3 regions of the Paenibacillus sp. FSL R7-0345 genome follow, and region 3 is predicted to be linked to each of the others. Evidence: riboswitches for the same ligand, from Rfam matches in the RefSeq annotation. Region 3 holds a riboswitch; each other region holds the start of a gene.
The links. Region 3 has a riboswitch for cyclic di-GMP ahead of NST84_RS01790 (anti-repressor SinI family protein). Riboswitches for the same ligand answer to the same signal wherever they lie in the genome.

Region 1 (4,626 bases), 260 kb from region 3:
TGGCGATTGTCTATATAATGAAGCTGCTGGACAGCAAGTTCCCCGGAGCTTCCAAAATCCGTTATGCTTATGTGGCCGCAGCGGCCGTACTCTTCATTATGTTCTATCCGGTTCTTTCGGGAATGCAGGTTAGTGCCGATTATGTAAATGTAGTGCTGCGCTGGTTCCCTTCCTGGGTGTTCTAGGGGCCGGCGGGCTAAGTAAACTAAGCACATGCTTCTGAAGCGAGTTTTATTGCGAAGCAGTTCAATGAAGTAAAGCTCCATAAAACTAAGCGTATGCTTTCGAGGCGAGTTTTGTACGAAGTAATACAAGGAAGCCCATGCTTACAAAACTTTTAGGAGGAAACAGGGTGAAAGCCAGATACAGTGTAGTTGTCCCGATGTACAATGAGGAGGAGGTCATTCAGCATACGTATGAGCGTCTGAAAAAGGTTATGGACGAATGCGGTGATTCCTACGAGCTGGTCTTCGTTAATGATGGCAGCCGTGACCGTACGGCTGAGATTATGCGCGGGATCAGCAGCCGTGACGAGCATGTTAAGCTGATTGACTTCTCGCGCAATTTCGGACATCAGATCGCAATTACCGCCGGGATGGACTATGCTGAAGGGCAGGCGGTGGTGGTTATCGATGCCGATCTTCAGGACCCGCCTGAGGTTATTCTGCAGATGATCGCAAAATGGAAGGAAGGCTATGAAGTAGTCTATGCCAAGCGGCTTAAGCGCCACGGGGAGACACTGTTCAAAAAGGTGACCGCCAAGCTCTTTTACCGTCTGCTGAGCAGTATGACAAGCGTTGAGATTCCTACTGATACCGGCGATTTCCGGCTGATTGACCGCAAGGTCTGTGATGTTCTGAGAGGGCTTAAGGAGAAGAACCGGTATGTCCGGGGACTTGTAAGCTGGGTAGGCTTCCGTCAGACGATGGTCGAGTATGTGCGGGAGGAGCGTTTTGCCGGTGAAACGAAATATCCGCTGAAGAAAATGGTCCGGTTTGCCTTGGACGGGATCACCTCCTTTTCACATAAGCCGCTCAAAATTGCATCCTACATTGGCTTTTTCCTGGCCTTTTCAAGCTTTTTATATCTGTTCTTCATCCTATTCCAAAAGCTGTTCACAACGTGGGCGGTTCCCGGGTGGACTTCCATTGTGGGCGTCAATCTGCTCTTCAATGGCATCGTGCTGATGCTGCTGGGGGTAATCGGTGAATATATCGGGCGGATCTACGATGAATCCAAGGACCGGCCGCTGTACATTGTACGGGAGACCAAAGGGTACGGGGATGAGGAGTATCCTGACAAGCGGGAAGGCAAGCGTTATGAGCGGTAAAAAGCTGAATGCGGGCTTTATCCAGTTCCTAAAATTCAACGCCGTAGGTTTGCTTAATACATTAATCGATTTTGCAGTATTTACACTACTGCACTCGCTGGGGATGATGAATGCTCCGGCGCAGGTTATTTCTTATAGTGCGGGGACAGCGAACAGTTTTTTTTGGAACAAGAAGGTGACCTTCAGTGACCGGGCGGCAGCTAAGGACGGTTCCGACCGGCTCCAGCTGGTGAGGTTTATCATCCTCAATCTGGCAGTGCTCGGCATTTCAGTACTGCTGATGCATTTTCTGACTGACAGCTTCGGGGTTCAGGTGCTTATAGCCAAGGTGCTGGTTACGTTTGTTACGGTGCTTATCAACTTTTTCGGAAGCCGGTTGTGGGTGTTCTAGGCAACCACCGGGATTGGGGCTGACCTGTTCAAAAATGTAAAGGGGGATGTTCATGCGCAAGTTTTCCTATCTAATTATATTGGCGGGCGTCCTTATTATGCTGTATCCGAAAGCGAATGAATGGTACAACGACAAGCAGCAGGCGAAACTGCTGGAGGAAGTAGAACAAGCCTACAGTGAGCTTACTCCGGCAGCTGAACCGGATCTGCAAAAGCCCTATGCTGAGGTGACCCAGCTGTTGGCCGAGGAGTCGGAACAGGAGGAAGAGGTCCAGCCAGCGGCTGAGCCGGCTGAAGAGATCGCAGTTGGCGGCAAAATCACCGGGATCATCACGATTGACCGGATCGATCTGAAGCTGCCTGTACTTGAAGGTGCGACAAAAGCGAATATGAAGCATGCTGCCGCCCATATGAAGGAGACAGCTCCGCTGGGTGAGGTGGGGAATGCAGCTATAGCAGCGCACAGATCCAGAACGGCCGGCCGGCTTTTTAACAGGCTGGATGAAGTGAAGATTGGAGATACAATCAAGATTAAGACAAGCGCAGAGGAGTATCAGTACGAAGTTTATGATATCTCTATTGTAGAACCGACGGACGTGTCGGTGCTGAACGGCAATGATAAGGACAAAATCCTCACTTTAATTACCTGCGATCCGCTTGTTAATCCGACTCACCGGCTGATTATTCATGCAAAGCTATCTTAGAATCAAAGAGAAAAAGGGATTCAGCGCGAAATATTAAAAAATTTATTGAAATATGCTGAAATTCTAGTAAATTAGGTCTTGTATCTAGGCGAATATATGGTAGTATATAACTATAAAAGCACGCACGATAACGGCAAACCTATCGAAAGGTAGGGACGCAAAGCTAAAGGGCCTTCCCGTAAGGATGGCAGCCAGCTACCGAATGAAGGGCTTTTTTTGTTGGCTATACGATCCAAAATCTAGCATTTTTGGTAGATTGAGAGAGATAAAGCTGCACACGATAACGGCAAACCTATCGAAAGGTAGGGACGCAAAGCTAGAGGGCCTTCCCGTAAGGATGGCAGCCAGCTACCGAAAGGAGTTTTATCCATGAAAAAATTTTACTTCATGCTGTTAACATTATTCGTAGTTGTCACTTCCGTTCAGACAAGCACTGCTTCAGCTGCTACTGCAGACTCAAGCTGGTTGAATACTTCCAAGCTCGATCAGGGCGTTGTTGCAGTATCCTATGATGTACCTGCTGACAAACGCATCAAAGTTATGATCACCAAGGGCGGTAACAGCTACACTTACAACCTGTATGCTTCCCAGTCGACAGAATCCTTCCCGCTGCAACAAGGCAACGGCACTTATAAAGTATCTGTTCTTGAGAACACAACCGGCAACAAATACAAAGTAGTAACTTCCGAAGATGTTGAGCTTAACCTTAGCAATGCTAACGCTGTATACTTGAGCTCCGTACAGAACGTTAAATGGACCTCTTCCGATAAAGCCGTACTGAAAGCTAAACAGCTTACACAAGGTCTGACTACAGACGAAGCTAAAGTAAAAGCGATTTATAACTACATCGTAGCAAATGTTAAATATGACAACACACTGGCTACAACAGTAACGCAGGACTATATTCCTAATAACGACAATACATTGCTCTCCAAAAAGGGCATTTGCTATGACTATGCTTCCCTGTTCGCCACTATGCTTCGCAGTGAAGGCATCCCTACTAAATTGGTAATGGGTAACACCAGCTATGTTTCGACATACCACGCCTGGAACGAAGTTCTGCTGAACGGCAAATGGGTAACAATCGATACTACTGTTGATGCAGGTCTGGCTAAGAACAATAAAGATGTTGGCCTTACTAAAGTAGCAAGCAAATATAGCGCTGCTAAATTCTACTAAGAACGAAGAAAATATAGTGGTAAGAAGACGGACTGCTTATTTATTTAAGCGGTTTGTCTTTTTTTTGATTAAGGGGTTGCTTTTTGTCGGTAATGTGGGGTATTATAAGTGAACGTTGTTACAGCGCGTCAAGGTTTAGCTGAAATTGACTGAAAAAGACATTTCAAAAAAAGCTTGCGTTTCTGAAACAAACGTGATATATTATAAGAGTTGCTGACGACGAGAGCGTAGGAGTCAACGACGAGCTTGATCTTTGAAAACTGAACAACGAGTGAGTATCGGAAATCACTTCGGTGAGATCCAAAGTAGAGAATGTAAATTCTCGTCAGATGTTTCAAAATGAGCAATCGCTCTTTTCGATAGTTTTCGGATGGTTATTTCCTCGGAGTAATTCGGGTGTGGTAACTACTCGGAAAAACCTTATTGGAGAGTTTGATCCTGGCTCAGGACGAACGCTGGCGGCGTGCCTAATACATGCAAGTCGAGCGGAGCTTATCCTTCGGGGTAAGCTTAGCGGCGGACGGGTGAGTAACACGTAGGCAACCTGCCCCTTAGTCTGGGATAACTACCGGAAACGGTAGCTAATACCGGATAATTTCTCTTTTCGCATGAGGAGAGAATGAAAGGCGGAGCAATCTGCTGGTAAGGGATGGGCCTGCGGCGCATTAGCTAGTTGGTGGGGTAACGGCTCACCAAGGCGACGATGCGTAGCCGACCTGAGAGGGTGAACGGCCACACTGGGACTGAGACACGGCCCAGACTCCTACGGGAGGCAGCAGTAGGGAATCTTCCGCAATGGGCGAAAGCCTGACGGAGCAACGCCGCGTGAGTGATGAAGGTTTTCGGATCGTAAAGCTCTGTTGCCAGGGAAGAACGTCCGGTAGAGTAACTGCTACCGGAGTGACGGTACCTGAGAAGAAAGCCCCGGCTAACTACGTGCCAGCAGCCGCGGTAATACGTAGGGGGCAAGCGTTGTCCGGAATTATTGGGCGTAAAGCGCGCGCAGGCGGCTATTTAAGTCTG
Region 2 (4,626 bases), 230 kb from region 3:
AGATCCATAAGCTGCTGGGCTTATCCAAGCAGGACGGCTACTCGATAGTGCCGCTGAAGATCTATGTGCGCAACGGTTATGCCAAGCTGCTGATCGGCCTCGGTAAAGGTAAGAAGCAATACGACAAACGCGACACTGCCGCTAAGAAGGATGCTCAGCGTGATATCCAGCGTGCACTGCGTGAGAAGCAGAAAGTTGCCAGATAAACTGGTGACGGGTGTTACCGGAAGACAGAATTCCAGATTGCTCCTTCAATTCCTTTAACCCACGTGTTAAAGTGTTGATAAATGTGCTATACTGTGTAAGTAAGATTTTTGCTTCGTGGCAGTCCTCAGGTTTGAGGCTGCAGATTGGATCTCTCTTGCTTAGAAGATCCGCTTGATCCGAAGCGCCCTTTTTAATGAGGGGCCGTTCTTGGATTCGACGGGGGTAGTTCGAGCATGAGCAGCGAGTAGTGGGGACGCGTCCGCTTTATCAACGCTAAAGCCTATTAAACGGCAAACAACAAAACAACTACGCTTTCGCAGCTTAATAACCTGTGTGCGTGCTTCTACCCTGCATCGCCCATGTGACAGGGATAGGGGCTAACAAGTAGTGGGATACGCTGTCTGGTCTCCGCCTGGGGTCAGCAGAAGAAGATAATCAGGCTGACCCGAAGAGGACCCGGTTACGGGGGGCTTCTAGGGTGACATCAAATCCGTGACTACACTCGTAGAAACTTATGTGCCGTTATCTTCGGACAGGGGTTCGACTCCCCTCGGCTCCATATGGAGTATTTAGAAAGACACCTTTAGGGGTGTCTTTTTTCGTTTTAGGTATTCTCCCTCGAAGCCCATTCAAAATGAAAAATGTTATAATAAATATTAAAGAATGGAGCTGATGCCGATGGATTTACTGGACCCACGTGTTGACTTTGTGTTCAAACGGATATTTGGCAGCGAGAACAATAAGGATGTGCTGCTGGCGTTCCTTAACCGTATTTTCACAGAAGCTGGCGAGCCGCCGCTGACCGAGATCATCCTGATGAATCCTTATACGGATAAAGACGATCCCCACGACAAACAGTCCATCTTAGATGTTTACGCCAAGACCTCTGAAGGCAAACTGATTGATATAGAGATGCAGCTTTTCAATAAGTATGATATAGAGAAACGAACGCTTTTTTATTGGAGCAAACGGTATGCGAGTCAACTGAGTGAGGGAGACAAGTATCCAGAGTTGAAGAAATGCGTAACGATCAACATTTTAAACTATACGTTATTAAAGAATGAACAATATCATAACGTATTTCATTTGCGGGAAGACCGAACAGGGATATCCTTGATTGATGACATCGAGGTTCATTTCTTGGAGTTGCCGAAGCTGGATGAACATAGAGTTCCGTCTGAAGGCGGATTGATCAATTGGCTGTTGTTTCTGAAAGGTGCCGATACATCACAATGGGAGGTGCTGAAGATGAATGAGCCAGGATTGGAGAAGGCAATGGACACCTTGCAATATTTGAGTCAGGATTCAGAGGCTAGACGATTGTATGAGGCCAGACAGAAGTATTTGCATGATGAGGCTTCTATGCTGGGAAGTGCAGAACTAGCAGGTATAAAAAAAGTGGCTAAAAATATGCTTGCCATGAATCTGGACATAACAACGATTGCTAAGGCGACTGGATTAACAGAGCAAGAGATCAATGCTTTGAGAAAGTAATTACTAATTATGCCTCACCTTATACTTCTTTGCCAAGTCAATTCAGATGGGGAGCTTCTAGGGTGACATCAAATCCGTGACTACACTCGTAGAAACTTATGTGCCGTTATCTTCGGACAGGGGTTCGACTCCCCTCGGCTCCATATGGAGTAAAGTGAAAGACACCTTTAAAGGTGTCTTTTTCGTTTTTGCGGCTGTTTTGGATTATACGTGGCGGTTAAAAATCCTATAATGACGCGGTTTCCGGGACATGCTGTTAACAGATACAATGAGTTTCACTGAGGCTATACGGAGACCGGTGGCTTTGGCCTCCACGTAACCCGTAATAAATATGCTCCCCCTTCGGCGTGTGTTTTCGCCTTCCATACCCATCATCCGCCCTTCGATGTTGACCAATGAAGAGATCGTTGCAGTCTGAGCACTCCTACCTGCTATAAGTTGATATGAACGGTGCCATTCAGAAATGCAGAAAATGGTTGTAACACCCAGTAGTATAAACTATAATTAGTGTCAGCTTGTAGATTAATGTCGAATAATGTATTGTCTTTCAGATAATCTCAATAATAATAGGGCACACTCGTTGAAAAACGGGGTCGCAAAACTACAGGGGCTATCACATTTCCAATTCAGATATGTTATGCCAGCCAGTTACCGAAGGCAAGGAAACCTCTCCTTTTCGGGAGAGGTTTTTTGTTGCAATGGGCCTGATTCATAAGGTGGGGGAACAGTGAGTAAATCTAATAAGTCGATTGTATTTATCATAGCTCTGATTGTTTTTGGACTACTAGGTAATATGCTCAACCTATCCCTATTGCTGGGGGTCAATTTTATCTTCGGCAGTATATTCACCTTTTTGATATTGCGGATATATGGTCTTAAATGGGCTCTAGTGGCATCGGCTATTGTAAATGGTTACACGTTGTTTCTTTGGAATCATCCTTACGCTATGTTTGTTTTTGTGCTGGAAACTTTATTTGTCGGCGTCTTCTACAGAGGGAAAAGGATTGTTCTTATTGATAGCCTATATTGGATGATTTTAGGGATGCCCCTCATATGGGTATTCTATCGTTATGCCCTGGATATGAATTTTACCGCTTCCCTGCTGGTTGTGCTTAAGGATGCCGTAAATGGTATTTTAAATGTATTAATTTCCAGTTTAATCTTTACTTATCTGCCTCTTATTAAATGGCCGTCATTCCAAAAACGCAAAATGTCGAGCTCTCTTCATGATGTGCTTTTCAACATATTTGTCACACTTACCTTTATAACTTTGCTTCTGGTGACGGTGATGATCGGCCATGAACAGTATCACAACATGAATGAAAAAATAAAGTCAGAGACTGAACGAGATTCGGCTATCATCTGCGATGATCTCACAGAGTGGGGAAAAGTTCATGTTGCCGCAGTGAATACTTTATCGATGGCGGCGGCTGAGAATAGGATGGAAAAGATGGATTCCTTGCAGCGCCATGTGGCTTATCTACTGGCGTCATATCCCGATTTTATTACATCATACATTGCTGATCGTAACGGAGTTACAAAGCTGTTCTCTCCATTACTGAATGACAAAGGAGAGTCAACGATTGGCTTAAGCTTCTCGGATCGGCCTTACTTTGAATATATGAAAGAAAAACACCAATCCGTTGTTTCCGATGTGTTTCTTGGAAGAGGCGGCGTTAACGAGCCCATTGTGGTTGTAGGCTCCCCTATTATGATTAGCGGCGAATTTACAGGGGTGGCCGTAGGCGCTCTAAATCTTAACTATGTTACAACAGAGTTAAAAAAGCTGGCGAATAATAGACTAATGAATATCACAATCGTAGATAGGCATGACAAGGTTATTGCGAGTACTCGTGATGAACTAGCCGTTATGAACCTGTATAACTGGGCAGAAGGGGGCGAAGTAAGTGAAATAATTGATGGTTTGTATTATTGGTTCCCGGATGCTGTCAGAAATCCAATGAGAAGATGGGGAGAATCCTCCTATTTCAAGATCATGACAATTCCGCAAATGGGTGATTGGAGTATTATTGTCGAGACACCGATTGCCCCCTATCGCGACCGCTTATATAGCTACTACATAAAAATATTCAGTATTTTATTGGCCTGTGGATTGATATTTATTTTTATTTCTAATGTAATCAGTGGAATCATTGTTCGACCGATTAAGCTTTTGACCTACACAACCACCAATTTACCTGAGAAAATAGCCAAGAACCAGATCGTGAACTGGAAAGGAAGCTTTATACAAGAAATTAATACGCTTATATCTAACAGCAGGGATACGGCCGCGAGACTTCAAAGCATGTTTGCTGAGATTCAACTCCTCGCCTATTACGACAGCTTGACCGGTTTACCCAATAGAGTCTACTTTAATCAACGATTACAAGCTTACTTGGAGGAAGCCGGCGACTATGGTCACACAGCCGCAGTTCTATTCATCGATCTAGATCGATTTAAGATGGTAAATGATACGTTCGGTCATACAAGTGGCGATCAGTTATTAAAGCTGGTAGTTGTGAGGGTTCAAGAATGTCTTGGTCAGGATGCGATCCTCTCAAGAATGGGTGGAGATGAATTCATCGCCTTACTTCCCAACATGACCCGCGAACAATCGGAACAAATCGCCCAAGCTGTTCTTGCGGCATTTAAGATACCCATTTCGCTAAGTGATCATGAGGTCTATACCACACCAAGTATCGGTATCAGCCTCTTTCCAAGGGATGGAGACAGTGAGATGGAACTTATTAAGAATGCAGATCAAGCGATGTACATGGTTAAAAAGACAGGGCGTAATGGTTACAGTTTCTATGAGGGGAAGCTTAATACGTCATTATCAAACCAAATGAGCTTGGAGACTATGCTTCATAAAGCTTTAGATAATCATGAGTTTGAACTATTCTATCAGCCCCGGATGGAATTGAA
Region 3 (4,626 bases):
CTAAAGAACAACCGAAGCAGGAAGACGCTCCTGCAGCAACTGATGATCATCCGGCTGCAACAAATGCTCCCGGTGAATCCGGTGCTCCAGATGACATAAAGCCTGTGCAGCCGGTGAGCACACCAGAAGCTTCGGAACCTGACACAGCATCTCCGGCATCTCCGGTAAAATCGGAGCCCGAAGCCTTAAGCCCGGAAGCACCGCCTGCCGAACACCCGGCTTCAGCTGACCCGGCCGCAACAGAGCCTCCGGAAGCCCAAAATATTAAAGGTGGAGAATAATATGAAGTTCAAAAAAGTAATCAGCAGTCTTCTGTCTACCCTTGTACTGATGATATTTATCGTACTCGTAGCTGCCGTAGTCCTGTCCAAAGCTTCGGGCGGCGAGCCAGCCTTCTTCGGATACGAGATTAAAACAGTGCTCTCAGGCTCGATGGAGCCGGATATTCAGACCGGATCAATCGTTGCCCTGAAGCCCGGCGGTGATATGAACCGTTTCAAAGCAGGCGATGTAATCACTTTTATGAGTGAAGACAATATTCTGATTACCCACCGCATTGTAGAGGCCACTGTCAATGGTACCACCGGTGAGGCCATATACCGGACAAAAGGGGATAACAATGACGCTGCGGATACAGCACCTGTTCAATCCGCCAACGTCATCGCTGAATACACCGGCATCACCGTTCCCTATATCGGATACGCGATGAACTTTGCCGTCTCCAAAGCCGGCAGTGTGCTGCTGATGATTGTACCGGGCCTGCTGCTTCTGTCTTATGCCTTGTACAGCTCCTGGAAAGCGCTTATGGCACTCGAAAAAAAGAACGCCGCACTTCCTCCTGCCCCCCCTGTCAGTGATTCACCGCAGTAACAAGTCTGATTGTCCGCTTCCGGTTACGAACCGGAAGATACAATATACATTTTGGCCAAAAATTTTATACAATCCGAGGAGGAATTTATGATGGGTATCAAAAAAACACTGGGTCTTGGCGTAGCATCAGCAGCTCTTGGTTTGTCTTTAATCGGCGGAGGTACGTTCGCTTACTTCAGCGATACTGCCCAGCATCAGCAGACTTTCGCAGCTGGTACTCTCGATCTGACTACCGATCCTAGTGTCGGAGTTACAATCAGCAACCTGAAGCCGGGCGACTCCATCACCAAAAAATTCAAGCTGAAAAATAGCGGTACACTCAATATCGGCTCCATCCTCCTGAATACAAGCACCAGAATTGTGGATGTAGGCGGAAATAACGGCAATAATGACCTGGCCAAATTTATCAAAGTTCAATTCCTGACCAATCTTGATAAAGGGCTTCCGAATGTCGGGCAGACTGTCGTCTACGAAAAAACACTGGATGAACTGAAAAACCTCCATCCGGATCTTCAGGACAAGAGCCTGTTCAACCTCCTGTTCGGAGAAGCCGAAGGTATCAAAGCCGGTACCGACGACAGCTTTGAAGTCCGCTTTGTCTTTGTTGACAACAATCAGGACCAGAACTATTTCCAAGGTGACAGCCTGGAGCTGACCTGGAACTTCGAAGCCAAGCAGACAAAAGCCGTTAACTACTAAGCTATAGCAGATTGTATCCAAAAAAGCAGCACATCCTGATTCCGCACCAGCGGGTCAGAATATGCTGCTTTTCTTATTTTTGCGTGATTTTTGTCCGTTTTGCGAAAATTTGCTATACTGTTAACAAAAAGTGCGGAGGGACGTTTAACTGTGCCGGAACATTTAGGAAGTCGCATTCATCAGCTCCGCTTGGAGAAGGGTCTGTCTTTATCCGAGCTTGCGGATAAGGCTGACGTGGCGAAATCATACCTTAGCAATGTGGAAAGAAATATTCAATCCAACCCCTCCATCCAATTCATTGAGAAGATGGCTGATGCGCTCCAGGTATCCATTCATGTTCTGCTGTACGGTGAACCGGCAGAAGTGCAGGAAGCTTCACTTGATGGGGAATGGTTCCGTCTCGTACAGGAAGCTATGGCTTCAGGCATAAGCAAGCGGGAATTCAAGGAGTTTCTGGACTATCAGAAGTGGCGGCTTGAGCAGAAGGACTAATTTGCTGCAGGTTCCCCCTCCCGGACATACAAAAAGGACACAGCCTCCTTCGCTGTGCCTTTTTTTGTATGTACCATCCGGATGTTCCGCTGCTTACATCGCCTGCAAAGCTCTTTCACTCAGAAACTGGCGGATTTCCTCCACCTTGAGACCGGCCTTTCTGGCTGCCATCATTAAGTACACCCATTCCAGATCCAGATCACCCGTCTGCAATTCTCCGACATTCCCCTGGTTGGACTTATCCAAGAAATCTCCTCCTAAGATTGTGCGTCCCCAGGCAGTCCGGCCATCATAGTATTTCTACTTTAGATCCGAGACTTTGTGCCCCTGTCTTTCGTCCAGGTTTACCCTTTACTGGACCCTTTACATGAAAGGATCTGGCTTATAAATGTATGAAAACGCTATCTGCAATAACATTATATAGTACCCTGCACAAAAAGTGTGTCGATTGTTGGAAATATTTTATAGGAATATTTTCAGAACAAACGATTCATTTTGTAGTATTTTGATTAAACTATATGAAAACTGTGAGCTATGACCTAAATATAGCTTGCTATTCAACCTATTTTCCCAGAAGGAAACATAGACTTATTTACCCACTTTTCAGAGAACCAATCAGCGTTCGGGATTTATAGTGGTTCTGGATGAATTATGGTCTGAATCATACCATTTTGCGAACGGAATAGCACAAAGTATGAATTGATTAGCAGACGTTAAAGTAGCACAATAGAGGAGAAATGAAACCGCAATCATATCAGCCCTGCCAGCTGCTGGTGCTTTTTCTGGCGCATGTGGGGTTCATCCGTTAGGAGGATGTATTCATGGCAGCCAAAGGACCCTATAATGAATCCGTTTGGAACAATTATCACGGACCGAATCTGGGCTATATCCAAGACAAGTATGAACAGTTTATCAATGATCCTTCTTCAGTGGAACCTAATTACCGCGATCTTTTTGCTGCATCCGGCCCTCCCCCGATGGCACCGTTACCGGAACAGGCCCCGCTGCCTGCTGTAACCGGAGATGCCGAGTGGCTGAAAAAGGCAGTAAGAGCCTCCAAGCTGATCGCCAACATTCGTATACACGGCCACCGTGCCGCCAATATCGATCCGCTTGACCGCGGGGAGAACCCGATGGCCCAATGGCTTGATTTCCGGACCTATGATCTCACCCGCGAGGATCTTATGGCTATGCCAGCTTCGCTGATCTGGGAGAATGCACCGAGTGATGTCAAAACCGCCTGGGACGCTGTTCAGCGGATGCTTCAGGCTTACACCCAGACAACTGCCTATGAGTTCGGGCATGTGCATGACGAGAAGGAGCTGCGCTGGCTTAACAGCCAGGCAGAATCGCTGAGCTCCCCCGCGCCGCTGAACAACAATGAGCGCAAAGAGCTGCTGCAACGGCTGATCCAGGTAGAACAGTTCGAGACCTTCCTGCACAAAACCTTTGTCGGCCAGAAGCGTTTCAGCCTCGAAGGCAACGATGCCCTGGTACCGATGCTGGATGAAATCGTCCGCGCTGCCGCACATGACGGTGCGGAGCATATTCTCATGGGGATGGCGCACCGCGGACGGCTTAATGTACTGGCTCACATTCTGGGCAAGCCTTATGATATTATTTTCTCAGAGTTCCATCATTCTCCGAATAAAGAGCTGTTCCCTTCCGAGGGCTCGATGGGCATCAACTACGGCTGGACCGGGGATGTCAAATACCATCTCGGTGCTGACCGCGCTGTACGGCAGGGAGAAACGGTACGCACACGCATTACACTGGCCAACAACCCGAGTCACCTGGAGTTTGTTAATCCGGTCGTCGAGGGCTTTACCCGGGCTGCGCAGGAGGACCGGAGCACACCGGGCCTGCCGAAGCTGGATACCAGCAAGGCTATGGCTGTGCTGATGCACGGCGACGCTGCTTTTCCCGGCGAGGGCATTGTTGCGGAAACACTCAATATCGGCAAATTAAAGGGTTATCAGAATGGCGGAACCGTGCATATTATCGTCAATAACCGCATTGGCTTCACCACAGAAAGCGAAGATTCCAGATCCACCCATTATGCCAGCGACCTGGCCAAAGGCTATGAAATCCCGATTGTGCATGTGAATGCCGATGATCCGGAGGCCTGCATTTCGGCTGTCCGGCTGGCGAGTGCTTACCGCAATTTGTTCAAGAAGGATTTTGTCATAGATCTGATCGGCTACCGCCGTCACGGCCATAATGAAATGGATGATCCGGAGACAACCCAGCCGGTTGTTTACGGCAAAGTCCGCAACCATCCGACGGTATACAGGCTGTATGCCCAGCGGCTGCAGGACGAGAAGATCCTTACAGCGGAAGAAGTACAGCGCATGAGCACTGAATCAGAAGGTGTGCTGCAGGCGGCCTTTGAATCCATGAAGGAAGCCAAGCATAAAAATGGCGGGGCCAGAACATCGGTTGTGCTTGAGGCTGAATCCAAGGCTCAGCGCCCGACAGCGGTTCCGCTCAGCACGCTGAAAGAGATCAATCAGGATCTGCTGACTGCACCTGCCGGGTTCAAGGTATACCCTAAGCTGGAACGGA

Region 1: linked by a shared signal. The riboswitch ahead of NST84_RS02930 (transglutaminase-like domain-containing protein) and the one ahead of NST84_RS01790 (anti-repressor SinI family protein) in region 3 are both predicted to bind cyclic di-GMP.
Region 2: linked by a shared signal. The riboswitch ahead of NST84_RS00945 (EAL domain-containing protein) and the one ahead of NST84_RS01790 (anti-repressor SinI family protein) in region 3 are both predicted to bind cyclic di-GMP.

What each region holds. Positions count from the first base shown of each region.
Region 1 is NZ_CP152002.1:672,822-677,447, forward strand. Features, by position in the region: gene NST84_RS02910 (glycosyltransferase family 39 protein) at 1-185, shown strand, start outside; gene NST84_RS02915 (glycosyltransferase family 2 protein) at 353-1,330, shown strand; gene NST84_RS02920 (GtrA family protein) at 1,320-1,721, shown strand; gene NST84_RS02925 (class D sortase) at 1,774-2,424, shown strand; cyclic di-GMP riboswitch class I at 2,547-2,627, shown strand; cyclic di-GMP riboswitch class I at 2,700-2,780, shown strand; gene NST84_RS02930 (transglutaminase-like domain-containing protein) at 2,794-3,603, shown strand; rRNA gene NST84_RS02935 (16S ribosomal RNA) at 4,024-4,626, shown strand, end outside.
Region 2 is NZ_CP152002.1:188,298-192,923, forward strand. Features, by position in the region: gene smpB (SsrA-binding protein SmpB) at 1-206, shown strand, start outside; RNA gene ssrA (transfer-messenger RNA) at 405-769, shown strand; gene NST84_RS00940 (Rpn family recombination-promoting nuclease/putative transposase) at 886-1,701, shown strand; cyclic di-GMP riboswitch class I at 2,262-2,357, shown strand; gene NST84_RS00945 (EAL domain-containing protein) at 2,429-4,626, shown strand, end outside.
Region 3 is NZ_CP152002.1:413,792-418,417, reverse strand. Features, by position in the region: gene NST84_RS01810 (hypothetical protein) at 1-281, shown strand, start outside; gene NST84_RS01805 (signal peptidase I) at 283-870, shown strand; gene NST84_RS01800 (TasA family protein) at 961-1,569, shown strand; gene NST84_RS01795 (helix-turn-helix domain-containing protein) at 1,720-2,061, shown strand; gene NST84_RS01790 (anti-repressor SinI family protein) at 2,155-2,307, opposite strand; cyclic di-GMP riboswitch class I at 2,335-2,420, opposite strand; gene NST84_RS01785 (2-oxoglutarate dehydrogenase E1 component) at 2,883-4,626, shown strand, end outside.